DNA from 3 places in the Buttiauxella sp. BIGb0471 genome. Region 1 is predicted to be linked to each of the others. Evidence: predicted binding sites of a transcription regulator. Region 1 holds the regulator's gene; each other region holds the start of a gene.
The links. Region 1 encodes Fur, which represses iron uptake genes when iron is present. Its sites were predicted from a motif close to ATAATAATGAGAACNACTATCAA; they were not measured.
Positions count from the first base shown of each region.

Region 2: a site for Fur is predicted at 1,513-1,535, ahead of zupT (zinc transporter ZupT). Genes of this name have one in related genera too.
Region 3: a site for Fur is predicted at 9,134-9,156, ahead of sufA (Fe-S cluster assembly scaffold SufA). Genes of this name have one in related genera too.

Region 1 is NZ_JANUEU010000002.1:123,718-134,105, forward strand. It holds gene nagE (N-acetylglucosamine-specific PTS transporter subunit IIBC) at 1-1,745, shown strand, start outside; gene glnS (glutamine--tRNA ligase) at 1,924-3,591, shown strand; gene chiP (chitoporin ChiP) at 4,063-5,460, shown strand; gene chiQ (ChiQ/YbfN family lipoprotein) at 5,508-5,840, shown strand; gene fur (ferric iron uptake transcriptional regulator) at 5,930-6,382, opposite strand; gene fldA (flavodoxin FldA) at 6,665-7,195, opposite strand; gene ybfE (LexA regulated protein) at 7,347-7,628, opposite strand; gene ybfF (esterase) at 7,764-8,540, opposite strand; gene seqA (replication initiation negative regulator SeqA) at 8,725-9,273, shown strand; gene pgm (phosphoglucomutase (alpha-D-glucose-1,6-bisphosphate-dependent)) at 9,299-10,388, shown strand, end outside.
Region 2 is NZ_JANUEU010000007.1:32,917-43,304, forward strand. It holds gene ribB (3,4-dihydroxy-2-butanone-4-phosphate synthase) at 18-671, shown strand; gene zupT (zinc transporter ZupT) at 733-1,500, opposite strand; gene ygiD (4,5-DOPA dioxygenase extradiol) at 1,700-2,488, shown strand; gene M2371_RS18880 (glutathionylspermidine synthase family protein) at 2,520-3,680, opposite strand; gene M2371_RS18885 (DUF1190 family protein) at 3,687-4,361, opposite strand; gene tolC (outer membrane channel protein TolC) at 4,521-6,020, opposite strand; gene nudF (ADP-ribose diphosphatase) at 6,227-6,859, shown strand; gene M2371_RS18900 (DUF1249 family protein) at 6,862-7,284, shown strand; gene cpdA (3',5'-cyclic-AMP phosphodiesterase) at 7,310-8,137, shown strand; gene yqiA (esterase YqiA) at 8,137-8,712, shown strand; gene parE (DNA topoisomerase IV subunit B) at 8,757-10,388, shown strand, end outside.
Region 3 is NZ_JANUEU010000002.1:738,221-748,608, reverse strand. It holds gene pykF (pyruvate kinase PykF) at 382-1,794, shown strand; gene M2371_RS10135 (major outer membrane lipoprotein) at 2,102-2,338, shown strand; gene M2371_RS10130 (L,D-transpeptidase family protein) at 2,414-3,463, opposite strand; gene sufE (cysteine desulfuration protein SufE) at 3,564-3,980, opposite strand; gene sufS (cysteine desulfurase SufS) at 3,994-5,214, opposite strand; gene sufD (Fe-S cluster assembly protein SufD) at 5,211-6,491, opposite strand; gene sufC (Fe-S cluster assembly ATPase SufC) at 6,466-7,212, opposite strand; gene sufB (Fe-S cluster assembly protein SufB) at 7,229-8,713, opposite strand; gene sufA (Fe-S cluster assembly scaffold SufA) at 8,722-9,090, opposite strand; gene iraP (anti-adapter protein IraP) at 9,540-9,875, shown strand; gene M2371_RS10090 (hypothetical protein) at 10,177-10,338, opposite strand.

The DNA of each region.
Region 1 (10,388 bases):
TCTGCTCTCCAGCCGCTGTTTCCATGATCAAACATATTCCGTTAGATCAGGTGCCGTTTGCGTTCTCTAAAATCCAAAACCAATTTGTCGGTATTCTGGTCGGGATTATTTCCGCCGAGTTGTACAACCGCTTTAGCAGCGTCGAGCTGCCGAAAGCGTTGTCCTTCTTCAGCGGACGTCGCCTGGTGCCGATCATCACTTCCTTTGTGATGATCGCGGTTGCCTTCATCATGATGTTTATCTGGCCGGTCGTGTTTAGTGGCCTGGTGAACTTCGGTGAGCACATCCAGAAAATGGGTTCTATCGGCGCAGGTGTGTATGCGTTCTTTAACCGTTTACTGATTCCAGTGGGTCTGCACCACGCCCTGAACTCCGTGTTCTGGTTCGATGTTGCCGGTATCAACGACATTCCTAAGTTCCTTGGCGGTGCTAAATCTATCGCTGAAGGTACCGGTATTGTTGGTATTACTGGCCGTTACCAGGCTGGTTTCTTCCCAATCATGATGTTCGGTCTTCCAGGTGCTGCTCTGGCAATTTACCACTGCGCGCGTCCGGAAAATAAAGCCAAAGTATTGGGTATCATGATGGCAGGTGCGTTTGCTGCCTTCTTTACTGGTATCACTGAACCGTTGGAATTCTCCTTCATGTTCGTGGCTCCAGTTCTGTATCTGATTCACGCAGTGCTGACCGGTATTTCCGTATTCATCGCAGCAAGCATGCATTGGATTGCAGGTTTCGGCTTCAGTGCGGGTCTGGTGGATATGGTGCTTTCTTCCCGTAACCCACTGGCAACTCACTGGTACATGCTGATTCCGCAAGGCCTTGTGTTCTTCGTGATTTACTACGTTGTATTCCGCTTTACTATCAACAAATTCAATCTGTTGACTCCTGGTCGTGAACTGGCTGTTGCAGGTGATGAAGCTGATGGTCAGGACGTGAATGTCAGCACCAACACCAATCAGGATGTTTCTGAGCTGGCTCGTCAGTACATTGCGGCTGTGGGTGGTTCTGCAAACCTGACAGGTATCGACGCGTGTATCACTCGTCTGCGTCTGAACGTGAAAGACTCTTCACTGGTGAACGAATCTCTGGCTAAACGCCTGGGTGCCACCGGTGTTATCCGTCTGAACAAAACCAGCGTGCAAATCATCGTCGGCTTTGTGGCTGAGAAAATTGCGAACGCAATGAAAACAGTTGGCGATGTTGCTGCTGCTCCGGCTGCCGCTTCTGCGACCGCTGCGCCAGTTGCTGCTGCAAAACCACAGGCTGTACCAAACGCTGTCACTATCGCGGCACTGGTTTCACCAGTAACGGGTGATGTGGTAGCGCTGGAGCAGGTTCCTGATGAAGCATTCGCCAGCAAAGCGGTAGGTGATGGTGTAGCTGTTAAGCCAACTGAGAAAACAGTTGTCGCACCAGCTGCCGGTACTATCGTAAAAATCTTCAATACCAACCATGCGTTCTGTCTTGAAACCGAAAAGGGTGCTGAGATCGTTGTCCATATGGGCATTGATACCGTCGCGCTGAACGGACAAGGCTTTACTCGCCTGGTAGAAGAGGGTGCTGAAGTGGTTGCAGGCCAGCCGATTCTGGAAATGGATCTTGATTTCCTGAACGCCAATGCTCGCTCCATGATTAGCCCGGTTGTTTGCAGCAATATCGACGACTACAGCGGTCTGGTTATCCAGGCGCAAGGTTCCGTCGTTGCAGGCCAAACGCCTCTGTATGAAATTAAAGGCAAATAATCGCTCCTGAGTCATAGATTGTGCCTTTAGCGGCTGGAGAGTATTTTCTCCAGCCGCTTTTTTATTGCCCCCGCCGCCCCTTCCCAATCCCCTTATTTATTCAACAAAAGGTTGTTTCCGACGCTTGCTTATAAGATCATGGGCGAATAACTAAAGTTTTTGCACAGAGGAACCCGCGATGAGTGAGGCAGAAGCCCGCCCAACTAACTTTATTCGCCAGATTATTGATGAAGATTTGGCCAATGGTAAGCACACCAGCATTTGCACCCGTTTCCCGCCAGAGCCAAACGGCTATCTGCACATCGGCCATGCAAAATCCATCTGCCTGAATTTTGGTATCGCGCAAGATTATCAAGGCCAGTGCAACCTGCGTTTCGATGACACCAACCCGGTAAAAGAAGACATCGAATACGTTGATTCAATTAAGCACGATGTTGAATGGCTTGGTTTCCAGTGGTCTGGCAACATCCGTTATTCCTCTGATTATTTCGACCAGCTGTTTAACTATGCGGTTGAGCTGATCAATAAAGGTCTGGCGTATGTCGATGAACTGACTCCGGAACAAATCCGTGAATATCGCGGCTCATTGACCTCTCCTGGCAAAAACAGCCCATATCGCGACCGCACCGTTGAAGAAAACCTCGCGCTGTTTGAGAAAATGCGTAACGGTGAGTTTGCTGAAGGGACTGCGTGCCTGCGTGCGAAAATCGACATGGCTTCGCCGTTTATCGTCATGCGCGATCCGGTTATTTACCGTATCAAGTTTGCCGACCACCACCAGACCGGCAGCAAGTGGTGCATCTACCCGATGTACGACTTCACCCACTGCATTTCCGATGCTCTGGAAGGCATTACGCACTCCCTGTGTACGCTGGAATTCCAGGACAACCGTCGCCTGTACGACTGGGTGTTGGATAACATCACTATTCCTGCGCACCCGCGTCAGTACGAGTTCTCGCGCCTGAATCTCGAATACTCCATCATGTCCAAGCGTAAGCTGAACCTGTTGGTGACTGAGAAGGTTGTAGAGGGTTGGGATGACCCACGTATGCCGACCATCTCTGGTCTGCGTCGTCGTGGTTACACTGCCGCTTCTATTCGTGAGTTCTGTAAGCGCATTGGTGTGACCAAGCAAGACAACACCGTTGAAATGGCTGCCCTGGAATCTTGTATCCGTGACGACCTGAACGAGAACGCGCCGCGTGCGATGGCTGTTCTGGATCCGTTAAAAGTTATCATTGAAAACTTCCCGCAGGGCGAAGTTGAAATGGTCACGATGCCCAACCATCCTAACAAACCAGAGATGGGTAGCCGTCAGGTGCCGTTTAGCCGTGAAATCTACATCGACCGCGCTGACTTCCGTGAAGAAGCCAACAAACAGTACAAGCGTCTGGTGCTGGGCAAAGAAGTTCGTCTGCGTAATGCGTATGTGATTAAAGCCGATCGTGTTGAGAAAGATGAAGCAGGGAACATCACCGTGCTGCATTGCTCCTACGATCCGGACACATTAAGCAAAGACCCGGCTGATGGACGTAAAGTGAAAGGTGTAATTCATTGGGTTAGTGCTGAACATGCATTGCCGGTTGAAATTCGTCTTTACGACCGTTTGTTCAGCGTGGCGAACCCTGGGGCTGCTGAAGATTTCCTGGCCACAATTAACCCGGAATCTCTGGTCATCAAGCAAGGTTTTGTCGAGCCAAGCCTGAAAAATGCCGAAATCAGCAAAGCGTATCAGTTCGAGCGCGAAGGTTATTTCTGCCTGGATAGTCGTTATACAACAGCTGAAAAACTGGTGTTTAACCGTACCGTCGGGCTGCGTGATACCTGGGCCAAAATGGGCGAATAACCCTAAGGTTACATGGTCAATGTATGACAAAAACGCCGCAAATCGCGGCGTTTTTTTTCGCTTTAGAATCATCTGGTTAAACATTTCTTCACATTCGCGTTGCGAATTAATGTTATTTGCGCTCCTCACTGCAAAATTTTCACGGTCAATATCGGAACATTAATAATTCTTTGTTTAATTGTGTGAGCGCTCTCATATAGAGTTTTGTATGTTAATAATTTCAATTATCAAGATAAAACTCTTGAGTCGCTTATTGTTACAAATACTCATAAATTATGTGCTCTCTGTCATAATATCGGAATGAACTCTTACAAAGTCGTTGATAATTCGCGTCGCGAAAAATAGTCTTAAGGAAGCAGTAATGCGGGCAAATATTCATAACCGCTTTAGCCGTTAGGCATTTTTACTTTTTTCGCTACATGACGTCTTTTAACGTCCAGCGATTATTTATTCGTCAAAGAGGAATTTTCTATGCGTACGTTTAGTGGCAAACGTAGTGCGCTGGCGCTTGCAATCGCAGGTGTTACGGCTCTTTCAGGATTAGTGGTCATCCCTCAGGCAACGGCAGCAGGTTTTATTGATGATTCAACGCTGACCGGCGGCGTTTATTACTGGCAGCGTGAGCGTGACCGTAAAGACGTCACAACGGGTAAATACGAAACTAACCTTGCGCACTCCACATGGAACGCAAACCTGGACTTCCAGTCAGGTTATGCCGCAGACATGTTTGGTCTGGACGTTGCGGCCTTTACTGCTATCGAAATGGCAGAAAACGCTAACAGCGGTCACCCAAACGAAATCGCATTCTCCTCTTCTAACAAAGCTTATGACGAAGATTATTCCGGCGATAAGAGCGGCATCAGCCTCTATAAAGCAGCAGCTAAATTCAAATACGGCCCGGTATGGGCGCGTGGTGGTTACATTCAGCCAACCGGTCAAACTCTGTTAGCACCACACTGGAGCTTTATGCCGGGTACTTACCAGGGCGCAGAAGCTGGTGCAAACTTTGACTATGGCGATTCTGGTGCGTTGAGCTTCTCCTACATGTGGACCAACGAGTATAAAGCTCCGTGGCACCTGGAAATGGACAAGTTCTATCAGAACGATAAGAACACCAAAGTAGAATATTTACATTCCCTTGGCGCGAAATATGACTTCAAAAATGACCTGATTCTTGAGGCTGCATTTGGTCAGGCTGAAGGTTATGTTGATCAGTATTTCACCAAGGCGAGCTACAAATTTGATATCGCGGGCAGCCCGTTAACCACCAGCTACCAGTTCTACGGCACGCGTGACAAAGTTTCTGACGGCAGCGTGAACGATCTTTACGACGGCACAGCATGGTTGCAGGCACTGACTCTCGGATACAGAGTCGGTCAGGTTGATTTGCGCCTTGAAGGAACCGTGGTTAAGGCCGATGGCCAACAGGGCTACTTCCTGCAGCGTATGACGCCAACCTACGCCTCTTCCAACGGTCGTCTTGATGTGTGGTGGGATAACCGCTCTGACTTCAACGCCAACGGTGAAAAAGCGGTATTTGCGGGCGCGATGTATGACCTGAGCAACTGGAATCTTGCGGGTTGGGCAGTGGGTGCATCTTATGTTTACGCATGGGATGCTAAACCAAGCTCCAAACCAACCACAGACGGTTACTATGATGCGGATAACCGCCTGAAAGAATCTGCGTACAGCCTTGATGCGTTGTATACCGTTCAGGATGGCCGTGCGAAAGGCACTCTGTTCAAACTGCACTTCACTCAATACGACAACCATTCCGACATCCCAAGCTGGGGCGGTGGTTACGGCAACATCTTCCAGGATGAGCGTGACGTGAAATTCATTGTTATCGCACCGTTCACCATCTTCTGATTCGAATCCGGGCGTGAAAACGCCCGGATTTCTTAAGGATATCAAGCATGAAAAAAATCGTTCTGACAGTGGTGATGGCGTTAGGTTTGAGTGCGTGTGCGCAGCAACAACCTAAAACGGCTCCGGAAGATACTAAATTGAAACAAGCGTATAGCGCCTGTATTAACACCGCAGAAGGTAACCCGGATAAAATTCAGGCCTGCCAAAGCGTGTTGAATGTACTGGCTCAGGAAAAAGAGCATCAGGATTTCGCGAAGAAAGAAACGGTTCGTACCCTGGATTACCAGAACTGCATCCAGGCAACTCGTACGGGTAATGACCAGGCGGTCAAAGCCAAGTGCGATAAAATCTGGCAAGAGATTCGCGCTAACAACAAATAATGGTAGTGCGTAAGCCATAAAAAAACCGGTGAGCTTCCTCACCGGTTTTTTTACATCTGGCAGCTGAATCAGATGCCAAAAGATGCAGATTACCTTTCGCTGATTTCGTGTGCGTTTTCATCAGTACGGCAATCACCTTCAGCGCAGTGACCGTAAAGGTACAGGCTGTGGTTAGTCAGACGAATGCCATGACGTGATGCGATTTCGCGCTGGCGGGCTTCGATTGAATCATCACTAAATTCAATAACCTTGCCGCAATCCAGACAGATCAGATGGTCATGGTGATGCTGCTGCGTCAGTTCGAACACGGATTTTCCGCCTTCGAAATTATGACGAGTCACAATGCCTGCATCATCAAACTGGTTTAGTACACGATAAACGGTGGCGAGACCAATCTCTTCGCCCATATCAATCAGACGTTTATAGAGGTCTTCCGCACTGACGTGGTGGTTCACCGGCCCTTGCAACACTTCAAGGATTTTTAATCGCGGAAGCGTGACTTTCAAGCCGGCCTTCTTTAATGCGGTATTATTGTCAGTCATGCGGAAATTGTCCTGTTGCTTAACGATTCGCTCGGACTCAGGGTGAGCGTTAAGATGAATGCGTCTCATTATAGAACTGCCATTTCTAAATGGGAACCGCAAGTATTATGCATAATCAAGCTAAAAAATGGCGGCTGAGTCGCGATTTGTTTGCCTTGCTAGCTTTTTGATCAGGAGTTCATTGTACAGGGACAAACTGAAAAGTTAAAAATTTGTAGCGATTATTTTAATCGATAATATCTATCAATGTGACGCAACCCAATAGTTGCGCCACATCTGGCATCAGGCGTTGATGATATCTGCCAGGTTCAGCTCGTCAGAAACTTGTTTGACCCATTTCTGAACGCGTTCAGCCGTCAGTTCTGGTTGACGATCTTCGTCGATAGCCAGACCAACAAAGTGATCGTCGTCAGCCAGACCTTTAGAGGCTTCAAAATGGTAGCCCGCCGTTGGCCAGTGACCGACGATAGCTGCGCCTCGTGGCTCAATGATGTCGCGGATAGTGCCTAACGCGTCACAGAAGTATTCTGCGTAATCTTCCTGGTCGCCACAGCCGAACAGAGCAACCAGTTTGCCATTGAAATCAACTTCTTCCAGCGTCGGGAAGAAATCATCCCAGTCGCATTGTGCTTCACCGTAATACCACGTTGGGATGCCGAGAAGCAGAATATCGAAGCCTTCCAGGTCTTCTTTGCTGCTCTTAGCAATGTCATGCACCTCAGCAACTTCTTTACCGAGCTGTTTTTGAATCATTTTCGCGATATTTTCGGTGTTACCAGTGTCGCTGCCGAAAAAAATGCCTACGATTGCCATGAGTAAAATAACCTCTTGATACTTAATGGTATGGTGGCTGCTATTTGGCCACAGATAGGGCAATCATAGCAGAACACTTCGTGGTGCGGAAACTGCTATCGCCCCGGTGTGCACAGACTGCAACATTGCATACCAGGACATAGCACTAAAACTAACTGAGATGCTGCTTCAGTTGTGCGAGTAGTATCTCTTCAATCAGCTCGCTACGGCTGATGTTGCGCGCTTCAGCCAGTTGGTTGAGAGCATCTACCGCATCGTTATTGAGCTTTAGCTCCACTCGCTTCAGGCCGCGTACTTTATCGCGCTTGAGTTGATTGCGTTTGTTGATACGCAATTGCTCATCACGCGTTAGCGGATTTGTTTTTGGTCGCCCCGGGCGACGCTCGTCCGCGAACAGATCTAATGTAGTACGGTCCGTTTGTTCTTTTGCCATGATTAGACTACTGACAGGGAATTCAGGTGGCACTGAGCGGGGTGCTCTGGCGCAATTTAGCGCGCAATCATACATCAGCATGGCTTGCGCGCCAACGCGTTAGCCGCAACTTGCGGCCAGTCGGTTTGTTTTTAATCAGTTTGCTACGGATTCACCGATAAAACGATGAATTGCGCGCAAAACAGCATCAGGTTTTTCGGCGTGAACCCAATGACCAGCACCGGCAACTACATGCGCACGGGCCTGTGGGAACTGCGAAAGCAGCTGCTCGCGGTGAGATTCGTCAACATAAGGAGATGCACCACCGCGAATAAACAGCGCCGGTTCGTTCCAGGCAGGGATGTTTTTCCATCCGACAATATTCTCATATTGCTCCCACAGCACCGGCACATTGAATTTCCATTCGCCGTCAGCAAAGGATTTCAGCAAAAACTGAATCACGCCTTCTTCATCAAGATGCTCGCGCATAACGACGGCGGCTTGCTGGCGAGTTTTCACGTTTGCGCGGCTAACTGCATTGATCGCTTCGAAAATTTCGTCGTGGCGGCGCACTTGATAATCCACCGGGGCGATATCAATCAGCACTAGTTTATCGATACGTTCTGGGGCGATAGCTGTTAACGCCATGGCCACTTTCCCGCCCATGGAATGGCCGATAATAATGGCTTTCTTAATGCCATACTCATCAAGCGTTTCGACAACATCCTGCGCCATTGCAGAGTAGTTCATTTCATCGCTACGTGGCGATAATCCATGATTGCGAAGATCGATTTGCAGCAAAGAATGATCCTGCCCAAGGTCACGGGCCAGCACGCCCAGGTTATCAAGGCTACCGAAAAGACCGTGGATGAGGACGATGGGAGAATTACTAGTCAATTGTTGCGCAGTTTGCAGGCGAGCATTCAATTTCATGGCAAAGTTCTTTTTTTTTACTTCGTGAGGTTAGGGTATCATAACGGCATTCTGCCGCACTGCCGCAAATTTCCAGTTTAGTCTGACTTTGTGGGGTGACAAAAGCTTGGCGCTACCCGAGGTTGGGATTTGTCCTTATAATCCCAACAACTTGTATTCAGAAAAGATATCGCACTGGATTAAGATGAAAACAATTGAAGTTGATGACGAGCTCTATCGCTACATTGCCAGCCACACGCAGCACATTGGTGAAAGCGCGTCCGATATTTTACGGCGCATGTTGAAATTTACCGCCGGGCAAACTCCTGCTACACCTGCATCTACCGGCCAGACGGCGGCAACTGCTGCACCTGCCCCGGAAGCCAAACCCGTAAACAAAGCACGCGATCGTGTTCGTGCGGTGCGTGAATTGCTGCTGTCTGATGAATATGCGGAGCAAAAGAAAGCCGTTAACCGTTTCATGATGGTGCTTTCGACTCTGTATACCTTAGATGCTCATGCTTTTGGTGAAGCGACCGAGTCGCTGCATGGTCGCACCCGTGTCTACTTTGCAGGTAACGAGCAAACGCTGCTGCAAAACGGCAACCAGACCAAACCTAAGCATGTCCCAGGTACGCCATACTGGGTTATCACCAATACCAATACAGGCCGTAAATGCAGCATGATCGAACACATCATGCAATCAATGCAATTCCCGGCGGAATTGATTGAAAAGGTTTGCGGCACAATTTAACACCTCGCGTCAGAAGGAAAGGCCAATGGCTAACCACCCTCGTGCAGGACAACCGGCACAACAGAGCGATTTGATTAACGTAGCCCAACTGACGGCCCAGTATTACGTGCTGAAGCCTGAAGTGGGGAATAGCGAACACGCGGTGAAGTTCGGAACTTCCGGCCACCGTGGTAGTGCGGCACGTCATAGTTTCAATGAACCTCACATTCTGGCAATTGCTCAGGCGATTGCTGAAGATCGTGCAAAAAATGGCATTACCGGGCCGTGCTACGTTGGCAAAGATACCCACGCGTTATCTGAACCGGCGTTTATCTCCGTGCTCGAAGTGTTGGCTGCAAACGGTGTGGATGTCATTGTGCAACAGGCAAATGGCTACACGCCAACGCCTGCCATCTCGCACGCTATTCTGACGCATAACAAAAACGGTGGCGTACAGGCCGATGGTATCGTCATCACGCCTTCGCACAACCCGCCGGAAGATGGTGGTATCAAATACAATCCGCCAAATGGTGGTCCGGCTGATACCAACGTCACCAAAGTGGTTGAAGATCGCGCCAACGCATTGTTGGCGGCGGGTCTGAAAGATGTAAAACGCATCTCTCTGGATAAAGCCTGGGCAAGCGGTCACGTACAAGAACAAGATCTGGTGCAGCCGTTTATTGAAGGGCTGGTGGACATCGTTGATATGGCCGCCATCCAGAAATCGGGTCTGAAATTGGGTGTTGATCCGCTCGGCGGCTCCGGTATCGAATACTGGCAGCGCATCGCGAAACACTACAATCTGGATCTGACGATTGTTAACGATCATGTCGATCAAACCTTCCGCTTTATGCATCTCGATAAAGATGGCGCTATCCGCATGGATTGCTCCTCCGAATGCGCAATGGCGGGTTTGTTGGCGCTGCGTGACAAATTCGATCTGGCATTTGCTAACGACCCGGATTACGACCGCCACGGTATCGTCACGCCTGCTGGCCTGATGAATCCGAACCATTATCTTGCAGTTGCGATTAATTACCTGTTCCAGCATCGCCCACAGTGGGGCAAAGATGTTGCGGTCGGTAAAACGCTGGTTTCTTCAGCAATGATTGACCGCGTGGTCAACGATTTAGGCC
Region 2 (10,388 bases), on a different contig from region 1:
AATGAGGTTTTTTTACCATGAATCAGACGCTCCTTTCTGCATTTGGCAACCCTACACAGCGCGTAGAACACGCTCTTGAAGCACTACGTGATGGCCGCGGGGTTATGGTTCTTGACGATGAAGATCGCGAGAACGAAGGCGACATGATTTTCCCTGCGGAAACCATGACCGTTGAGCAAATGGCTCTGACCATTCGCCACGGTAGCGGTATTGTTTGCCTGTGCCTGACTGAAGAACGCCGTAAACAACTCGAATTGCCAATGATGGTTGAGAACAACACCAGTGCCTATGGCACCGGGTTTACTGTGACTATCGAAGCTGCAACCGGCGTGACTACCGGTGTTTCTGCCGCAGACCGTATTACCACTGTTCGTGCCGCCATTGCTGATGGCGCAAAACCAAGCGACCTGAACCGCCCGGGACACGTATTCCCGCTGCGTGCTCAGCCTGGTGGCGTGTTAACTCGCGGTGGCCACACTGAAGCGACTATCGATTTAGTGACGCTTGCTGGCTTCAAGCCTGCCGGTGTGCTGTGTGAACTGACCAATGATGATGGCACCATGGCGCGTGCACCTGAGTGCATCACCTTTGCCCGTGAGCACAACATGGCTGTGGTGACGATTGAAGATCTGGTGGAATACCGTCAGGCTCATGAACGCAAAGCCAGCTAACTTTTATCTAAGAAAGTTAAGCTAAAAAGCAAAAAGCCCGGTTTCTACACCGGGCTTTTTTTCAACCAATCCCATTGGTTTGCAATAACGTCAGGCTAAACCCCATCACTGCCATACCGCAAAGCACGCCATAACTCGGGTTGTTGTGCGGGTCTATTTCTTTGGCAAGCGGCATCAGTTCATCCACCGACAGCGCAACCATAATACCTGCCACTGCGGCCATAATGGCAGCCATAAGAACCGGCGAAACCATCGGGCCTAAAATCAACCAGGCCAGTACACCACCGAGAATTTCCGCAAGTCCTGAAATTCCCGCCCAGAAAATGGCTTTTCGTTTCGAACCGGTAGCCGCGTAAACCGGGCCTGCAACAGCTAAACCTTCAGGAATATTGTGCAACGCTACGGCAAGTGCTATCCCCATTCCTAATTCCAGATTGCTGCTGGCCGTCACGAAGGTTGCAACGCCTTCCGGGAAGTTATGCAAACTAATGCCGAGTGTCAGCAACAGCGCCGTGCGACGCAAATTGCGAGGCTGCGGTTTGCTGTCCATTAAATCTTGCGGATGTGCATGGGGCAGGGCGCGGTCAAGGGCGAAATAGCCCAACAGGCCCACCATGAACATACCGTAGCCCAACACAGGCGACATTCCTTCGGTGTGAAGCGCGGCAGGCAGCATCTCCATCAACGAGATAAGCAGCATTATGCCGGCTGCAAAACCGAGGGAAAATGCCAGCACACGGTTTGATGGCTTCTGGCCAAGCACGCCAAGAAAAGCGCCTATGAAAGTGGCTCCCCCGGCTAATAGGGTCAGGATCAAGGGTACTGACATTTATCACTCCTTTTGATAATGATTCTCATTCATATTAATGGGCGACGTGATAAAAATCGAGAGCCAGTTGAGAAGCTTTACACATCGCTTACATTCAAATTTCCTGAAGATCTTCATCATGCTTATCTGAGTTCTTCATAACGCAAAAACGCGTACTGTAGTTTTCATAAACTGAATGACCTGATTAAAGGACACCACCATGACAACTCAACGAATGCCTGCGCTGTTCCTCGGACACGGTAGCCCAATGAACGTGCTGGAAGATAACCAATATACCCAGGCATGGCACCATTTGGGAGAGACCTTACCGCGCCCGAAAGCAATTGTGGTGGTATCTGCGCACTGGTTCACTAAAGGCACGGGTGTGACGGCAATGGAAACGCCAAAAACCATCCATGATTTCGGTGGTTTCCCGCAGGCTCTCTACGATACTCATTATCCGGCACCCGGTTCGCCTGAGCTTGCCCAGCAGTTAGTCGACTTACTGGCTCCTGTTCCGGTCATGCAGGATAAAGAAGCCTGGGGGTTTGACCATGGCTCCTGGGGCGTGCTGATTAAAATGTACCCGAATGCTGATATTCCCATGGTGCAGCTCAGTATCGACAGCACGAAACCAGCCGCATGGCATTTTGAAATAGGCCGCAAGCTGGCGACGCTGCGCGATCAGGGCATCATGCTGATTGCCAGTGGCAACGTGGTTCATAACCTGCGCACTGCACGCTGGCACGGTGAAAACACGCCGTATCCATGGGCTGAGTCGTTTAACCAGTACGTGAAAGATAATCTCACATGGCTTGGGCCAGTCGCTGAACACCCGTTGGTGAACTATCTCCAGCATGAAGGCGGATCGTTATCTAACCCAACAGCGGATCACTACCTGCCGTTATTGTATGTTCTCGGGGCATGGGATGGCAAAGAGCCGATTACGCTGCCGACAGACGGTATTGAGATGGGATCGTTAAGTATGCTTTCAGTTCAGATAGGGTAGTTAAAGGCGCGAATTTCGCGCCTTTAACTTATTACTCTACAAACACATGCGGATAGAAACGTGATAGATCCTGAGTGATTAATTCGCGATCTTCACGAATGCCGATCCCCGCCGGTTGATCGTTGATGAGCCAGCTTCCGATCAGCACATAACTATCGCCAAATTTAGGCAACTGATAGAACTGCTGGACGATCATGCCTTCTTCGCCGTATGGGCCATCGACACGGGCAATTTCTTCGCCGTTTTCGATGATCTTCACATTTGCCCCTTCGCGAGAGAAGATAGGCTTCACGACATACTTATCCATCTGCGGATAGTTATCTTCGGCGAAATAAGCAGGCAGCAAGTTGGGATGGTCCGGGAACATTTCCCACAGCATTGGCAGTAATGCTTTGTTGGAGATAATGCTCTTCCAGGCAGGTTCCAGCCAGCGAACGCCAGCATCTTCGAGTTTGGTGGAGAACATCTCACGCAGCATGAATTCCCACGGATAGAGCTTGAAGAGGTTACTGATAACCTGATCCTGCAAATCCGTGAACTGGCCTTTCTCGCCTAAACCGATGTCTTCCATGTAGACGAATTCGCTCGCCACTTCTGCTTCGGCTGCGCAGTCTTGCAAATACTGGACGGTACCGCGATCTTCTACGGTGTCCTGGCAGCAGGCAAAATGCACCAGATTAAAGCCGTGCTGTTGTTTTAACTCAGCAAAACGCTCGATCAGCTTTTCTTGCAGGCTGTTGAACTGATCGCTTCCTGCCGGGAGATTCCCAGCCTGAACTTGATCTTCAAGCCAGATCCACTGGAAGAATGCCGCTTCATACAAAGAGGTTGGCGTATCGGCGTTATTTTCCAGAAGTTTAGGTTCGCCCACGCCATCCCACGCGATATCAAGACGCGAGTAAAGTGATGGCTGCTGGGTACGCCATGATTGGCGCACAAACTCCCAGGTGTGTTTAGGGATGCGGAATTTAGCCAGTAGCTCATCACTACTCACGACTTTTTCGACAACCTTCAGACACATTTGATGCAGTTCAGCAGTCACTTCTTCCAGGCGTTCAACCTGTGGAAGCGTCAGCTGGTAATAAGCGTCTTCACACCAGTACGGCTCGCCATACATGGTGTGGAAGTTGAAACCGTATTCTGTGGCTTTCTCGCGCCAGTCCGGGCGCTCAGTAATCGCAATTCTTTCCATAATTTTTTAGCCACCCATGGAGCGAGAAGAACCTGTTGCGCTGTTGCTGCGTTGCATCGTCGATTGTTTGGCTACGGAGTCACCGAAACCGCCACGAGTCACCGTGCTGGTAGTCGCAGGTTTTGGTGCCATCGCTGTTTTAGGGACGGTCGCGGTGCGGCCTGGCGTTGCTGCGCCATAGCTCTTGCCGCTGGCATCAGCATATTTGCCGTAAGCCGGACTTGCCGGGTTTTTGGAGGTGAACAGAGGTTGCTGTGCAAAGCCTGCACCGCCGCCCATCAGGCGACCCATCATGTAACCTGCCATTAACGGCATCCAGAAACTGCCGCTTTGCTGTGGCTGCGCCTGAGCTTGCTCACCCGCCATGCTCGCTTGAGCTGGAGCCTGCTGACATTGGCCTTCGCCAAACTCAGCGATACATTCTTCGCGCGATGCATATTTAGGAGCAGTACGTTCTGCTTCTTTCACTGCGTTATTAAACGCGGTTGTACATTCGGCACTTTTGCCTGGATTAGCTTGTGAGCAGTCATCCGCATTTTGATACATGGAGACTGTTTCGTCATTTTGTTCGCAACCGGCAAGCATAAACACAGCGGTAACTGCCAGTGCGACCGGCGTCAAATGGCGTGCGTTCCAGCTTTTGCGGAACGATGCGTGATTTATGATTTTTGTCCGTTTCATTATTCTGTCCTGAGCCCAGTGGTTATGGTGCTTAGAATAGGGGATGAATGGTTGAAATTAAAGCGATGACGGCCGTTTGGAGGGAGATCTTTACTTTGCCTTACGTTCGCGTGCGTAAGTTGTGACGGGGGCATGTTGTCATACCCCCGAGAACTATGATCAGTTAGCGAATGGGTTAGCTGATTTTTTGCTTGTTGCTGAAGCTGGAGTCGCTTTTGCAGGCATCGCAGTCTCAGTGGTCGCTGCTGTGTCAGCAGTATAACCATCAGCACGCGCATTCTGGTCTGGTGTTTCTGGAGCAACACTTTCTGCGGTCGTTGGCACTGGTTTACCCAATGCACTGTTCAACGCAACAAGGTCCTGTTCGTTAAGCGTACCCAATGCAGCCTTAATGTTCAGCTGGTTGATCAGGTAGTTATAACGAGCGCTGGAGAGCTGTTGTTTTGCGTTATACAGCGTAGTGGTCGCATCCAACACATCAACGATGGTACGCGTACCCACGGAATAGCCTGCTTCAGAGGCATCTAAAGAGCTTTGGGCAGAGACAACCGCTTGTTTGTAAGCGTTGATAGTACTGATAGACGCGTTCACGTTGTTAAACGAAGAACGAACCGTTTGCACCACGCTACGGTGTGCGCTTTCCAGTTGCTCACTCGCACCAACAAAGTTGTATTGCGCTTGTTTCACCTGGGAAGTCACCGAACCGCCGCTATACAGTGGCAGCGAGAAGTTCAGACCGATTTTATTCTGGCCGATGTTGCTGTCGTTATATGCCTGGCTGCTGGTGGTGGTTTTAGAACCACTATAAGTGGTATCAGATACGCCAGTAGAAGCGGTTAAGCCCACGGTTGGCATATGGCCGGTTTCTGCGTAGCGGATTTGCTCGCGAGCTAAGTCTTGAGACAGACGAGCTTGCAGCAAGGCCAGGTTACGCTTTTCTGCTTCTTTCAGCAGATTATTCACCGCATCAGGCTTATTGGTTTTGAAGCCATCAACATTGAGCGAAGCCAGAGACGGATAGTAGTTACCCGTCACCTGGCGCAGCGTTTCTACTGAGTTATCCAGGTTGTTACGCGCAGTCACTTCGTCTGCTAATACGCTATCGTATTGCGCACGGGCGTTCTGCACGTCGGTAATAGCAACCAGGCCAACGTTAAAGCGTTGAGTCGTTTGGTCTAACTGGCGGTAAATAGCCTGCTTCTGCGCTTCAGTGAAGGACAGTGCATCAATGGCGCTCAGCACATTAAAATAGGCCGTCGCAGTATTCAGAATCAGCGTTTGTTGATCGGTCTGATAAGTGACGTCTTGAATACCGGCAGATTTTTCTTGTAGGGTCAGCGCACGCCATTTTGACATATCAAAAATAGTTTGCGTCAACTGCAAAGAGCCACTGGTTTGGCTGGAGTCGATGCCATTCGAATCATTGAAACCATTGGTGTATTCATAATCAGCACCAAGGCCAAGTTGTGGCAGTAACGGGCTACGTGCTTCGTTAATTTTTTCGAATGCGGCATCACGGTCAGCAGCGGATTTACGTAGGTCCGGGTTGCTTACACGTGCCTGCTGATAAACCTGCATCAGGTTTTCTGCCTGGCTCATGGCACTGAAACCCGTTAGGCTCAGACCGATAAGAATTGGGAGCAGTTTCTTCATTTGCATTCCTTGTTGTGAAGCAGAATATTGTTTGTTAGCGCTGACAAGAGCCGAAAATGATCGCCGATTCTAGCAGAGTCTGCCAGCTGGGCTGCTTGGCGTAATGTGCCATCTGCCCTTAATTTTCATCAATCTACCACATAGCAAATGAAACGGCAGTCAAACTGGCTTGAAATTACGCACTCGTGACCATAAAAAATCAGGAAATTACTATGACTGAGCAAAACCCTCAACTTGTCACGTTAGGGAAAAACGATGTTGAAATTATTGCACGGGAAACGCTTTATAGCGGTTTTTTTTCGTTGGATCTTTATCGATTCCGCCATCGCTTGTTTAATGGCGAAATGAGTGGTGAAGTCCGACGTGAAATTTTAGAACGCGGGCATGCCGCAGTACTGCTACCCTATGACCCTGTGCGAGACGAAGTTGTATTGATAGAACAGATTCGGATTGCAGCGTATGACACCAGCGAAAGCCCATGGTTACTGGAGCTGGTGGCCGGAATGATTGAAGAAGGTGAAAGCGTCGAAGACGTTGCGCGCCGTGAGGCCGTAGAAGAAGCCGGGCTGTCTGTTGGTCGTACAAAACCGGTTATCAACTACCTGGCAAGCCCGGGTGGCACCAGCGAACGTTTATCTATTCTCGTTGGGGAAGTCGATTCGACAACCGCTACGGGCATACATGGTCTGGCAGATGAAAACGAAGATATTCGGGTTCATGTCGTGAGCCGGGAACAGGCTTATCAGTTAGTAGAAGAAGGGAAAATCGACAACGCGGCTTCAGTCATCGCACTGCTTTGGCTGCAATTGCATCATAAGAAATTAAGAGAAGAGTGGAAGAAATAAACATGAAGCGCTACACACCTGACTTCCCTGAAATGATGCGCCTGTGCGAAACCAATTTTGCGCAACTTCGACGCCTGCTTCCTCGTCTTGACGAGGTGGGAGAAAAGGTCACATATCAGGTCAGTAGCGCCCAGTATCGGCTCACTATTCTTGAGTCGACACGTTACACAACGCTTGTGCAAATTGAACAAACCGTCCCGGCGATAAGCTACTGGAGCCTGCCGTCAATGTCCGTCAGGCTCTATCATGACGCTATGGTCGCGGAAGTGTGTTCAAGTCAGCAGATCTTTCGTTTCAAAGCACGTTATGATTATCCTAATAAAAAGTTGCATCAACGCGACGAAAAGCATCAAATTAACCAGTTTCTGGCCGATTGGCTGCGGTATTGTTTAGCGCATGGAGCGATGGCGGTTCCGGTTTGTTAGTGAGGGTGAAACCTAAGGACACCATTTGGAAAGCCTGTTAAATCTTCCTGTGGCCGGTGGGGGCCAGATCAGGATCTTGCAAATTACAGATACCCACCTGTTCTCTGGAAAGGACGAAACGCTGCTTGGTATCAATACCTGGATGAGTTATCAGGCGGTTATTGACGCCATCCTCGCCGAGCAGCGTCATTATGATCTTATTGTTGCCACTGGGGATTTAGCCCAGGATCACAGCGCGGAAGCCTACCAACATTTTGTTGAAGGCATTGCGGAGATCCCTGCGCCCTGTGTTTGGTTGCCGGGCAATCATGATTTCCAACCCGCGATGTTCAGCTCGTTGCTGGAAGCGGGAATTTCACCTGCGAAACAGGTTTTCCTCGGGGATAACTGGCAGATTCTCATGCTCGACAGCCAGGTCTTTGGGGTTCCGCATGGTGAACTGAGCGATTATCAACTCGACTGGCTGGAGCGTAAGCTCGCCGGAGCGCCTGAGCGCCATACTCTCTTACTTTTGCATCACCACCCGGTTCCGGCAGGCTGTAGCTGGCTGGATCAACACAGCCTGCGTAATGCCGCAGAGTTGGATAACGTGCTGCAGAAATTCCCGAAAGTGAAAACGTTGGTGTGTGGTCACATTCACCAGGAGTTAGATCTCGACTGGAATGGCCGCCGGATGCTGGCAACGCCATCGACTTGCGTCCAGTTTAAGCCTCATTGCGCGAACTTCACCCTCGACACCATTGAGCCTGGTTGGCGCTGGCTTGAACTTCATCCAAACGGTGAGGTGACGACTGAGGTTTGCCGCCTGAAAGGAGCGGTGTTTAACCCAGATACCGCTTCAGAAGGGTATTGATGTCTACGCTACTTTATCTCCACGGCTTCAACAGTTCGCCGCGTTCAGCCAAAGCCACCAGCTTTAAAGCGTGGCTTGCGCACCATCACCCGCATATCAACATGGTGATACCGGAACTCCCGCCATATCCTGCCGATGCAGCAGAATTGCTGGAGTCGCTGGTGCTGGAACACGGCGGCGAGCCGCTGGGCGTTGTCGGTTCCTCTTTGGGCGGCTATTACGCCACCTGGCTGTCGCAATGTTTCATGCTGCCAGCGGTTGTGGTCAACCCGGCAGTACGGCCTTTTGAATTGCTGGTCGATTATCTCGGCACCAACGAGAACCCCTACACCGGGCAGCAATATGTGCTAGAGTCACGCCATATTTACGATCTTAAAGTCATGCAAGTGGACCCGTTAGAAGCGCCAGATCTCATCTGGTTATTGCAACAAACGGGTGACGAAGTGCTTGATTATCGCCAGGCGGTGGCATACTACACCCCCTGTCGCCAGACGGTAGAATCCGGTGGCAATCACGCCTTTGTAGGCTTCGAAGATTATTTCACACAGATAGTCGACTTCCTTGGCCTGCACTGAGGCCTGATGTCGGATTCTTGTTTCGCAATCTGAACGAATAAACCATGACGCAATCCAGTTATAACGCCGATGCCATTGAGGTACTCACCGGGCTTGAGCCTGTTCGCCGCCGTCCCGGGATGTACACCGACACCACCCGTCCAAACCATTTGGGCCAGGAAGTCATTGATAACAGCGTGGATGAAGCGCTGGCAGGCCATGCGAAGCGTGTTGATGTTATTCTCCATGCCGATCAGTCATTAGAAGTCATTGATGACGGGCGCGGTATGCCGGTTGATATCCACCCGGAAGAGGGCGTTCCGGCGGTCGAGCTTATTCTTTGTCGCCTGCATGCGGGCGGTAAATTCTCCAACAAAAACTACCAGTTCTCTGGCGGCTTGCACGGCGTCGGCATCTCTGTGGTTAACGCCTTGTCCAAACGTGTTGAAGTCACCGTACGCCGCGACGCGCAGGTTTACAGCATCGCGTTTGAAAACGGCGACAAAGTACAAGAACTGGCGGTCATCGGCACCTGCGGTAAACGCAACACCGGCACCAGCGTTCACTTTTGGCCAGACGCTTCGTTCTTCGACAGCCCACGTTTCTCGGTTTCCCGTTTAAGCCATTTATTGAAAGCTAAAGCGGTGCTTTGCCCGGGCGTGGAAATCACCTTTACCGACAAAGTGAACAACACCGAGCAACGCTGGTGTTATCAGGATGGTCTGCAAGACTATCTGTGCGAAGCGGTAAACGGCCTGCCTACGCTTCCGGAAAAGCCATTTGTCGGCAACTTTGCTGGTGACGTTGAGCAAGTAGACTGGGCGCTGTTATGGTTGCCAGAAGGTGGCGAGCTGTTGACGGAAAGCTACGTCAACCTGATCCCAACCATGCAGGGCGGCACACACGTCAACGGTTTGCGCCAGGGCCTGCTTGATGCGATGCGCGAGTTTTGCGAATACCGCAATATTTTGCCACGTGGCGTCAAACTCTCAGCGGAAGATATCTGGGAACGCTGTGCCTACGTGCTCTCCGTGAAGATGCAGGATCCGCAGTTTGCCGGGCAAACCAAAGAGCGTCTGTCATCGCGCCAGTGCGCAGCGTTCGTTTCTGGCGTTGTCAAAGATGCCTTCAGCTTGTGGCTGAACCAGAATATCCAGATTGCGGAACAACTCGCAGAACTGGCGATTTCCAGCGCCCAGCGCCGCATGCGTGCCGCCAAAAAAGTGGTGCGTAAAAAACTGACCAGCGGCCCGGCACTGCCTGGCAAACTGGCCGACTGCTCGGCGCAAGATTTGAGCCGTACTGAACTGTTCCTCGTGGAAGGGGATTCCGCAGGCGGCTCGGCGAAACAGGCTCGCGACCGTGAATATCAGGCGATCATGCCGCTCAAAGGTAAGATTCTGAATACGTGGGAAGTTTCTTCCGACGAAGTTCTGGCCTCGCAAGAAGTGCACGATATTTCTGTGGCGATCGGTATCGATCCAGACAGCGAAGATCTGAGCCAATTGCGCTACGGCAAAGTCTGTATCCTTGCGGATGCGGACTCCGATGGTTTGCACATCGCCACTCTGCTGTGCGCCCTTTTCGTGCGCCACTTCCGATCGCTGGTTCGTGGTGGACACGTTTATGTTGCGATGCCGCCGTTGTACCGTATCGATCTGGGCAAAGAAGTTTATTACGCTCTGGACGAAGAAGAA
Region 3 (10,388 bases), 610 kb from region 1:
GATCAGGAATGAGTCTCCCCAACCTTTTGCGACGCCAAGTTTGTTAATAACCACTTAACGCACTGATAACACTTCGCCGTATTTCTGCGCATTCCGTATTTGAAACAGCGTTTTCAATTCCTTTCGGAGCAAGTTACCTCTATAATGTGCTCGTCTTGACTTGAATGGTTTCAGCGCATTGAACTGTCCTAATACACTAGAAAGCAATCAATATCCCCGGCAGGCTGAACCGCAAGCACACTTTCCTCTGCACGCTTTATTTCTGTCACCTATCCTTACCGGGTGGCACATGAACAATACCAGCTTTAGTTTGCGCTCCGGCGCCCGTATCGACCGGAACCGAATTTTCACAATCCTTCTCAACTTACAGATAAGACTGTCATGAAAAAGACTAAAATTGTTTGCACCATCGGTCCGAAAACCGAATCCGAAGAAATGCTGAGCAAAATGCTTGATGCTGGCATGAACGTAATGCGTCTGAACTTCTCCCACGGTGACTACGAAGAACACGGTCAGCGTATCAAGAACCTGCGCAACGTAATGGAAAAAACCGGTAAGAAAGCAGCGATCCTGCTGGACACCAAAGGTCCTGAAATCCGCACTATCAAACTGGAAGGCGGCAACGACGTCTCTCTGAAAGCAGGTCAGACCTTTACTTTCACCACCGACAAAACTGTTGTGGGTAACAGCGATATCGTTGCTGTCACTTACGAAGGTTTCACCAGCGACCTGAGCGTTGGTAACACCGTACTGGTTGACGATGGTCTGATCGGTATGGAAGTCACTGCAATCGAAGGCAAAAACGTTGTTTGTAAAGTACTGAACAACGGCGACCTGGGCGAAAACAAAGGCGTTAACCTGCCGGGCGTTTCCATCGCGCTGCCAGCTTTGGCTGAAAAAGACAAACAAGACCTGGTGTTCGGTTGCGAGCAAGGCGTTGATTTCGTAGCGGCTTCCTTCATCCGTAAACGTTCTGACGTTGTTGAAATCCGTGAGCACTTAAAAGCGCATGGCGGCGAGAACATCCAGATCATCTCCAAAATCGAAAACCAGGAAGGCCTGAACAACTTCGACGAAATCCTCGAAGCTTCTGACGGCATCATGGTTGCTCGTGGTGACCTGGGCGTTGAAATCCCGGTTGAAGAAGTTATCTTCGCGCAGAAGATGATGATTGAAAAATGTGTTCGCGCTCGTAAAGTTGTTATCACTGCAACTCAGATGCTCGACTCCATGATCAAAAACCCACGCCCTACTCGCGCAGAAGCGGGTGACGTTGCTAACGCCATCATCGACGGCACCGACGCAGTAATGCTGTCTGGTGAGTCTGCTAAAGGTAAATACCCACTGGAAGCTGTGACCATCATGGCTACCATCTGTGAGCGTACTGACCGCGTGATGACCAGCCGTCTGGATAACAACCATGACAGCCGTAAACTGCGTATCACCGAAGCAGTTTGCCGTGGTGCGGTTGAAACTGCAGAAAACCTGGCAGCTCCAATCATTGTTGTTGCAACTCAGGGCGGCAAATCAGCTAAAGCTGTGCGTAAATACTTCCCGAATGCAACTATCCTGGCGCTGACCACCAATGAAGTGACTGCTCGTCAGTTAGTTCTGAGCAAAGGTGTGATTCCACAGCTGGTTAAAGAAATCGCCTCTACTGATGATTTCTACCGTCTGGGTAAAGAAGTTGCACTGGAGAGCGGTTTAGCTCGTAAAGGCGACATCGTAGTGATGGTTTCTGGTGCATTAGTACCAAGTGGCACCACCAATACTGCGTCCGTTCACGTACTGTAAATTTCCTGTGAACGAATAATTTGCTAAAAAAGCGCCTTCGGGCGCTTTTTTTATGGGGTTTAATAGACTGTCTGAAATAAAAATCAAATCGGCTTGCTCTATTTAAGATGCAATTTAGTAAGATGAATCCGATTAAAATCCTCTGTTTTTTCTATTTTTTTTAGTTTTTAGCCCCGGTTCGGTGTTTCTTTGAGCGAACGATCAAATTTAAGTGCATTCCCATCAAAAATTTATTCTCAAGATAAAAAACTTTGTGTAATACTTGTAACGCTACATGGAGATTAACTCAATCTAGAGGGTATTAATAATGAATCGTACTAAACTGGTACTGGGCGCGGTAATCCTGGCTTCTACTATGCTGGCAGGTTGTTCTTCTAACGCTAAAATCGATCAACTGTCTTCTGACGTTCAGACTCTGAACGCTAAAGTTGATCAGCTGAGCAACGACGTGAACGCAATGCGTTCTGACGTTCAAGCTGCTAAAGACGACGCAGCACGCGCTAACCAGCGTCTGGACAACCAAGCTCACTCTTACCGTAAGTAAGAGTACTTGTATTAAAATGGCGCACATTGTGCGCCATTTTTTTTGCCTGTCATTCCTGTTCCCGTAAAAACTCCGCTAGTTCATCACCACGCTGTTTTGTCCGCTAACCAGACTTCCGCTACCGTTCGGCGCTATCGTGCCGCCAGTGGACGCTTTGACGCTCTGTATTGGCGTGATGTTAACCGGTTGCGATGGCACCCCCTGCGGCGCATTCACCAGCACCGGATAACCCGCTCGCCGTACAATAGCGCTATCAACCTGCGCCTTGTCGCTCATAGAGTTATCGATGAACGATGCGAAAGAGGCATTAATCGCAATCGGCACGGTCTGTGGGTTTTCCCAATCATTGCGCGACAGCGGTTGATGCACTTCCACAAATCGCCTGCCGTCCGGCTCAATAGTAAATTTCACCGGCTCATTAATGATTTGCACTCGTGTGCCCCAGGCCACCTGGCTAAACAGCGCCTTAATATCTGGCGCCCGCATGCGCATGCAACCAGAACTCACGCGCAACCCAATGCTGTTACGTGCGTTGGTACCATGAATCAGATATTCACCCCCACCCTGTTCAAGACGCAGCGCATAGCGGCCAAGCGGGTTATTCGGCCCGGCAGGGACCACTGCGGGCAACGTAATTCCTTGCGCGGCAGAACGTGCACGAATATTCGCCGTCGGCGTCCAGGTCGGATTAGGGATTTTCTGGCTGATACGCGTCACCATAACCGGTGTTTCACGCCCAAGCTGGCCAATTCCCAATGGATAGACTTCGACACGATTCTGCCCTGGCGGATAGTAATACAGCCGCAGTTCAGCAAGATTAATCACAATACCGACTCGCGGCGTATCCGGCAGGATCATTTGAGAAGGAATGGTCAATTCACTGCCCGGTTTTGGCAGGAAAGGATCGACAGTATTATTTGCCTCCAGAAGTAATAACACGCCGGTATTATATTTCGCGGCTACCGCTTCGAGGTTTTTACCATCATTCGGAACTATATAAGTTTGATTCACGCCAATAATCCGGCTGCCCGGTGGCGGGAGTAAATAATCAACAGCCCATGCCGACTGGCTTGCAGCCAGGGCGCTTACCAACATAAGTGTTATTTGAGAGAACGCGCGTTTCATACTGAATTCCTGTATTCACCGGCTGAACGCCGGAATGCTGAAAGCCATGCGAGGCAATAAAATTACCTCGCGTTAACAGGATGAAAGCTGTTCTAAGAGTTTAGCTAAGATTGGTGGCTTTGGTGCGGATTGCGCGGATCATTGCCTCAAGCCCCTGAGAGCGAGACGGCGTAAGATGTTGAGCAAGTTCAAGTTTCTCAAACCATGGGCGCACATCAAACGCGACAATATCCTGCGCAGTCATCTGTTGGTAGAGAATAAATACGATAGCAATCAGCCCTTTGACAATCGCGGCGTCACTGTCACCCTCAAGCGTAATCACGCCATCCGGCTGCTGATGCATCACAATCCACACCTGGCTTTGGCAGCCCTGAATGGTATTTTCCGCTCTATGTTCAGCCGGTGGTAGTTCAGGTAACCGCCCACCAAGCTCAATGATATAGAGATATTTCTCTTCCCAATTACTACAGCGGCTGAAATTCTTCAGCAGTTTTTCTTTGTCTGGCAACGTAGCCATGGCTTTCTCCGTGTTAGCCCAGCAGGCGATGGATGCGTTGTAATCCCGTAACCAGGCGGTCCACCTCTTCTTCGGTATTGTACATCGCAAACGAAGCACGACACATTGCCGGAACCTTGTAGAACGCCATCAACGGCATCGCGCAGTGGTGCCCGGTTCGTACCGCAATACCATAGTTATCAAGGAAGCTGCCGACATCATAAGCATGATGTTTACCGAGGTTGAACGCGATAACACCGAGCCGCTGCTCAGGGCCATAAATCGTTAAATCCGGCACCGCTTGCAACGACTGCTGCGCGTAGCGCATAAGCGATTGCTCGTACTCGCCCACCTCTGCCAACCCCAGATTTTCAACATATCGCAAAGCGGCACCCAGCCCAATAATCCCGGCTGTATTTGGCGTTCCCGCCTCAAAACGCCACGGAGCGGCGGCGTAAGTCGTACCTTCTGTGAGACTCACACTGGCAATCATCGACCCGCCCCCTTCCCACGGCGGCATGTTTTGCAGGATTTCTTCACGCGCATACAGCACGCCAATTCCCGTCGGGCCGTAAATTTTATGACCGGAGAAAAGATAGAAATCGCAATCCAGTGCCTGCACATCAATGGCGTGATGCATGATGGCCTGCGCACCGTCCACCAGCACTTTTACGCCGGCCTGATGCGCAGTCGCAATCATTTGTTGTACCGGGTTTTCGGTGCCCAGTACGTTTGAAACATGCGTAATCGCCAGCAGTTTTGTGTGCTCATCAATCAGCGTCGGGAACACTTCGAGTTGTAACGTGCCGTCCTGATTGAGTGGGATAACGCGCAACGTCGCTCCCGTGTGTTCGCACAGAATTTGCCACGGCACGATATTGGCGTGGTGTTCCATCGCAGAAATAATAATATTATCTCCGCGCTGAATATTGGCTCGCCCCCAGCTGTTGGCAACCAGATTGATCCCCTCAGTGGTGCCTCGCACAAAGACAATCTCTTCAGGAGATCGCGCATTAATGAAGCGCGAAACCTGATTGCGCACGTTTTCCATGAGCTGCGTCGCTTCCGCGCTCAGCGTATGTATCCCGCGATGCACCGCCGCGTAACCGTGGCTGTAAAAGTCCAGTTCAGCGTCGATAACCGCCTGCGGCTTTTGCGCACTGGCCGCGCTGTCTAAATAGGCCAGCGGCTGGCCGTTGACTTCGCGGCTCAGAATGGGGAAATCAGCCCGCACCCGTTCGATGGAAAAACTCATGCATCGCCTCCCGCAAAGCGCTGGCCGATCCGCGCCAGAACCTGCTGTTTTAATGCTTCGTCGCGAATACTTTCCGTAAGCTGCGCGGCGAAGGCATAAATAATCATCTGTCTTGCGGCCTCTTCTTTAATGCCGCGCGAACGTAGATAGAACATCTGTTCGTCGTCGATGCGACCGATAGTCGCGCCATGACTACATTTCACGTCATCGGCATAAATTTCGAGCTGTGGTTTGGTGTCCACTTCCGCCAGACGCCCGAGCAACAGGTTATTGTTGGTCATCTGTCCATCGGTTTTAATGGCATGTTGAGCCACTTTAATCATGCCGTTGAACACCGCACGGCCTTTGTCACGCACGATAGTTTTGTGCAGCTGACGGCTATTGCAATAACCCTTGTTGTGCTCAAGCCAGGTTCGCGTGTCGCACACTTCGTTATTTATCGGCAACGCCAGGCTGTTCATGCGTAGTTGCGTGTTCTCGCCGTTAAGTTGCGTACTGGTGTTGTGGCGCAACACCGCTGCACCCAGCAGGAAGCTATTACTCTCAACCGTCGCATCCTGGCCGACCACTAAATCGTTATGAGCGAAGTGATAGCTCTGCGCATTTTCAAACGCCATTTTGTCATGGTGCAACTGGCTGTTTGCGCCGATTTCTGCGGTAAAGCGGGCACCCGTAAAATGCGCATGCTCGTCAAAACTCACGTAGTGCTCGATAACCGTCGCGTTTGCGCCTTCGCCCAGAGATAAATGGTGGCGATAATGTGCCGTATTCATCTCACCCTGCGCACTCCCCCGGCTGACGTGCATTAGCAACAACGCTCTTGCTGGGCTGTGATTACGCGCCACGCGAATATGCGTCACCGTTTCGGCGAGACTCTCGGTAAGATGCAGGAATACTTCACCCTGCACGGCGGCGGGCAGCGAGTCCCGTTGTTCATCGACGGTCACATCAAAACCACTGTGGGTAATATCGTCGCTCAGTTCACGGTTGAATCGCCCATCAACAAATACCAGCCGCCATGCGTCTACCGGCAATGCCAATTTATCGCGCTGAATTTCGCTCAACGATTCCTGCACAGGCAGAACAAACTGGTTATTCAGCAACCCATCAAGAGGCGTGTATTTCCAGTTTTCATGTTTGCGCGTCGGCAGCCCCAGGCGCAGCATTTGCTGCATATGTTCCTGAGCTTCTTTGCTGCGTTTATCACCCTGCGTTTCAAACAAATGATGCCATTGTTGCAGGGCATTGCCGTTACTGCTGTTCGGTAAGCCAGCCATAACCCTGCTCCTCCAGTTGTTTCACCAGACTGAAATCACCCGATTTCACGATTCGGCCCTGATACAGCACATGAACAAAATCAGGTTTGATATAGTCAAGGATACGCTGGTAGTGCGTGACGATAATGAATGAACGGTTGCCATCACGCAGGGAATTGACCCCTTCTGCGACAATTTTCAGCGCATCAATATCCAGCCCTGAGTCGGTTTCATCGAGAATACAAAGTTCAGGTTCCAGCACCGCCATTTGCAGAATGTCGTTGCGTTTTTTCTCACCACCAGAGAAACCAACGTTCACCGAACGCGTCAGTAAATCTTCTGGCATTTTCAGTAATTTGATTTTCTCTTCCATCAAATCCTGGAAATCAAAGCGGTCGAGTTCTTCTTTGCCCCGATATTCGCGCACCGCATTCAGCGCGGTTTGCAGGAAGAATTGGTTGCTGACGCCGGGAATTTCTACCGGATACTGAAATGCCATGAAAATGCCTTCGCCCGCTCGGTCTTCCGGCGATAATTCCAGTAAATCTTTGCCTTTGAAATGCACCTGCCCGCCGGTGACTTCATAATCTTCACGCCCGGCAAGCGTTGCGGAAAGCGTACTTTTCCCGGAGCCGTTCGGCCCCATGATGGCGTGTACTTCGCCCGGTTTTACTTCAAGGCTTAAGCCGCGCAGGATCTCTTTGTCCTCAACGCTTACCTGTAAATCTTTAATGCTCAGCATAATTTTCCCTTAATTCTTATCCGACACTGTGTTCGAGGCTAATCGCTAATAATTTTTGTGCTTCCACTGCGAACTCCAGCGGTAATTCCGAGAACACGTCTTTACAGAACCCGTTGACGATCATTGAAATCGCATCGTCCTGGGCGATGCCGCGTTGCAGGCAATAGAACAACTGGTCTTCACCGATGCGCGATGTCGTCGCTTCGTGCTCTAGCTGAGCAGTATTATTGCGGCACTCAACATACGGGAAAGTGTGCGCGCCGCTGTCCGGGCCAATAAGCATCGAATCGCACTGCGTAAAGTTACGGGCGTTGGTCGCTGTAGGCATGATTTTCACCAGTCCACGGTAGCTGTTCTGGCTATGCCCGGCAGAGATCCCTTTCGAGATAATGGTCGATTTGGTGTTTTTGCCGATGTGGATCATTTTGGTGCCGGTGTCCGCCTGCTGATGCCCTGCCGTCAGCGCCACCGAGAAGAATTCGCCGATGGAGTTATCACCGCGCAGGATCACACTCGGGTATTTCCAGGTGATTGCTGAACCCGTTTCAGACTGCGTCCAGGACATCTTGCTGTTCGCCCCTTCGCACAACGCACGCTTGGTCACGAAGTTGAGAATGCCGCCGGTGTTGCCGTCGCCCGGGAACCAGTTCTGTACGGTCGAGTATTTCACTTCAGCATCTTTATGGATGATGACTTCCACTACCGCTGCGTGAAGCTGGTAGCTATCGCGCACGGGAGCCGAGCACCCTTCGATATAACTGACATAACTTCCTTCGTCGGCGATTAAAATAGTGCGTTCGAACTGGCCGGTTTTTTCGGCATTGATGCGGAAATAAGTTGAAAGCTCCATTGGGCAACGCACGCCTTTCGGCACATAAATGAATGTGCCGTCGGAGGCCACTGCTGCATTTAACGCGGCAAAGAAGTTGTCGTTGCTGGGAACCACAGTGCCGAGATATTTTTGCACCAGTTCAGGGAACTCATGAATCGCTTCGCCAAAGGAGCAGAAAATAATGCCCTGTTCGGAGAGTTTTTCACGGTAAGTGGTCGCCACAGAAACAGAGTCAAAAATGGCATCCATGGCGATATTCGAGCCTTCATGCACCGGGACACCAAGCTGTTTAAACGCCTCTTCCACTTCGCCCGTCAAATACGCATTGCTGCCGGGTTGCTGAACCGCACCCGGTTGCGACTCGCAGTTATCGTCGCAACTCCCGCACGACGGCGCAGAGTAATAGCTGTAATCCTGATAGTTTAGCTTTTCGTAATTGGCTTTCAGCCAGTGTGGCTCTTCCATTTCAAGCCAGGCACGATAAGCACTCAGGCGAAATTCCAGCATCCACTCGGGCTCATTACGCCGCGCAGAGATCGCCCGCACCACATCTTCGTTGATGCCGTGCGCCATTTCGTCGGTTTTCAACTGGGTGAAAAAGCCTTCTTTATAAGAATGGCTGCCCGCCCAGGTTTGCACTTCTTCAGACGTTTCAGTGTTACGTGACATAATCCCGCCTACACCCCAAAGCTTTCACCACAACCACATTCGTGTTGTGCTTTCGGGTTGTTAAATTTGAATATTTCGTTTAATCCTTCATGCACATAATCGACTTCCGTTCCGTCGATAAACGGCATAGCTGAAAGCGGAACCCACAGCTTTGCGCCGTCCGTCTCAAAAAGTAGGTCGTCAGGGTTAGGCTCTTTTACGGTGTCCAGCACGTAGCCAAAGCCCGCGCATCCAGTTTGTTTGATACCCAGACGCACGCCCAAAAACCCCGGCTGTTGACTTGCCAGTTTGCGAATATGTGAGCACGCATCAGGCGTGAGCGTTAGCCCCTTCCAGGCGAAGTCAGTGGGGTCGAAGCTACCGGTTTGCACATCCATAGTTCACCTCTTTTATGTTTTGCCGCCCAAAGGCCAATACCCTATGTTAATGATAACAATTATCAATACAACATCCTGATAACAGGGGTATTCATGAAATGCTGCATTTTTAGGCGTATTAACTAAGGATAGACCCTGCTGAAACTCTTGCAGGTGGTGAAAAGAGCTATTTAACCCACTGAATTGAGAAGGATTTAAATACCGGGCGAATGATTAGGTGATAGAAAGTAAAAGATGTATAGAGAATACCGATTTAAGTGATTGGTGGTTCCAGTGAGCACGATGTTCTTCATCGTCAATGCATAGATGCGTGTTCGCAATACCAGGCGGGTGTTGAATGTTCATTAAGGGGAGTGGTGCGCAATCACAACTTAGGCTATTTTCATTTTCATCAAATACATCTCACCCTGATTTTGTTTAGGGGTTATCTGGCTAGAAATGAGGCTTTTATGAAAAACTTAATACTGGGTGTGATAGCAAAAATTTCTAAAATGGATGCCGAAGCCAAGCAACTGGCGGCAAAAGTCGAAGCTCAGTCTTTGCTGATAGGGGCATTGTTACTGACCATCGGTAAAAATGGCGGTATGAATGAGATGCTTGAAAACGTCCGAAAAGCAATCAATGCAGCTTTAGATGCGGCTGACACTCCCCTGAAGACTGACGCTGAGATACTTTTAAATGAATTCAACAATCTTATTTTGTTAACGCAACTCATGGAAACAAACGATGCTGAGATTGACCTTGATGCTTTGAAGAGCATACCCGGAGAAACAGCGACGGACTGAGTTTATATTAGGGTGGTAAGGCAAGGCATGTCCTTGCCTTTTTGATAAATTGCAATCCGGTAAAACGCACAAAAGATAATTTGATGATAACCATTACAACCGAAAGGTTAATTTTGCGTCCGCATACCATCATGGATTTTGATGTGTGGTATCTGATGTATGCTGACCCTAAAATTTCCACGTGACGAGCTCTCCAGGGTCGGTTACCGTATTTATGATGAGTGTTTATATAAAGGAGCGGAGTGCTTCAAGCTCAAGCGTTTATGGGAAAAGTAATCCACTATTCCCATTTTTCCAAATATTAATAACCGGCAGCTTTGTTAGCCGCTTTTATACGCTTATTCCTTGAGTCTTTTTCATTTTTATCAGTAGCCTGCATTATTCCACCAGCAGCATCTATCCAATCACTTGCTGTACACCCGGATAGTGTCAGGCTCAACATAAGCGCAAACATATACTTCATTTTAACTCCCTTATTTTCTGTCAATGTATAAAAAACGTCCGTGTAATACG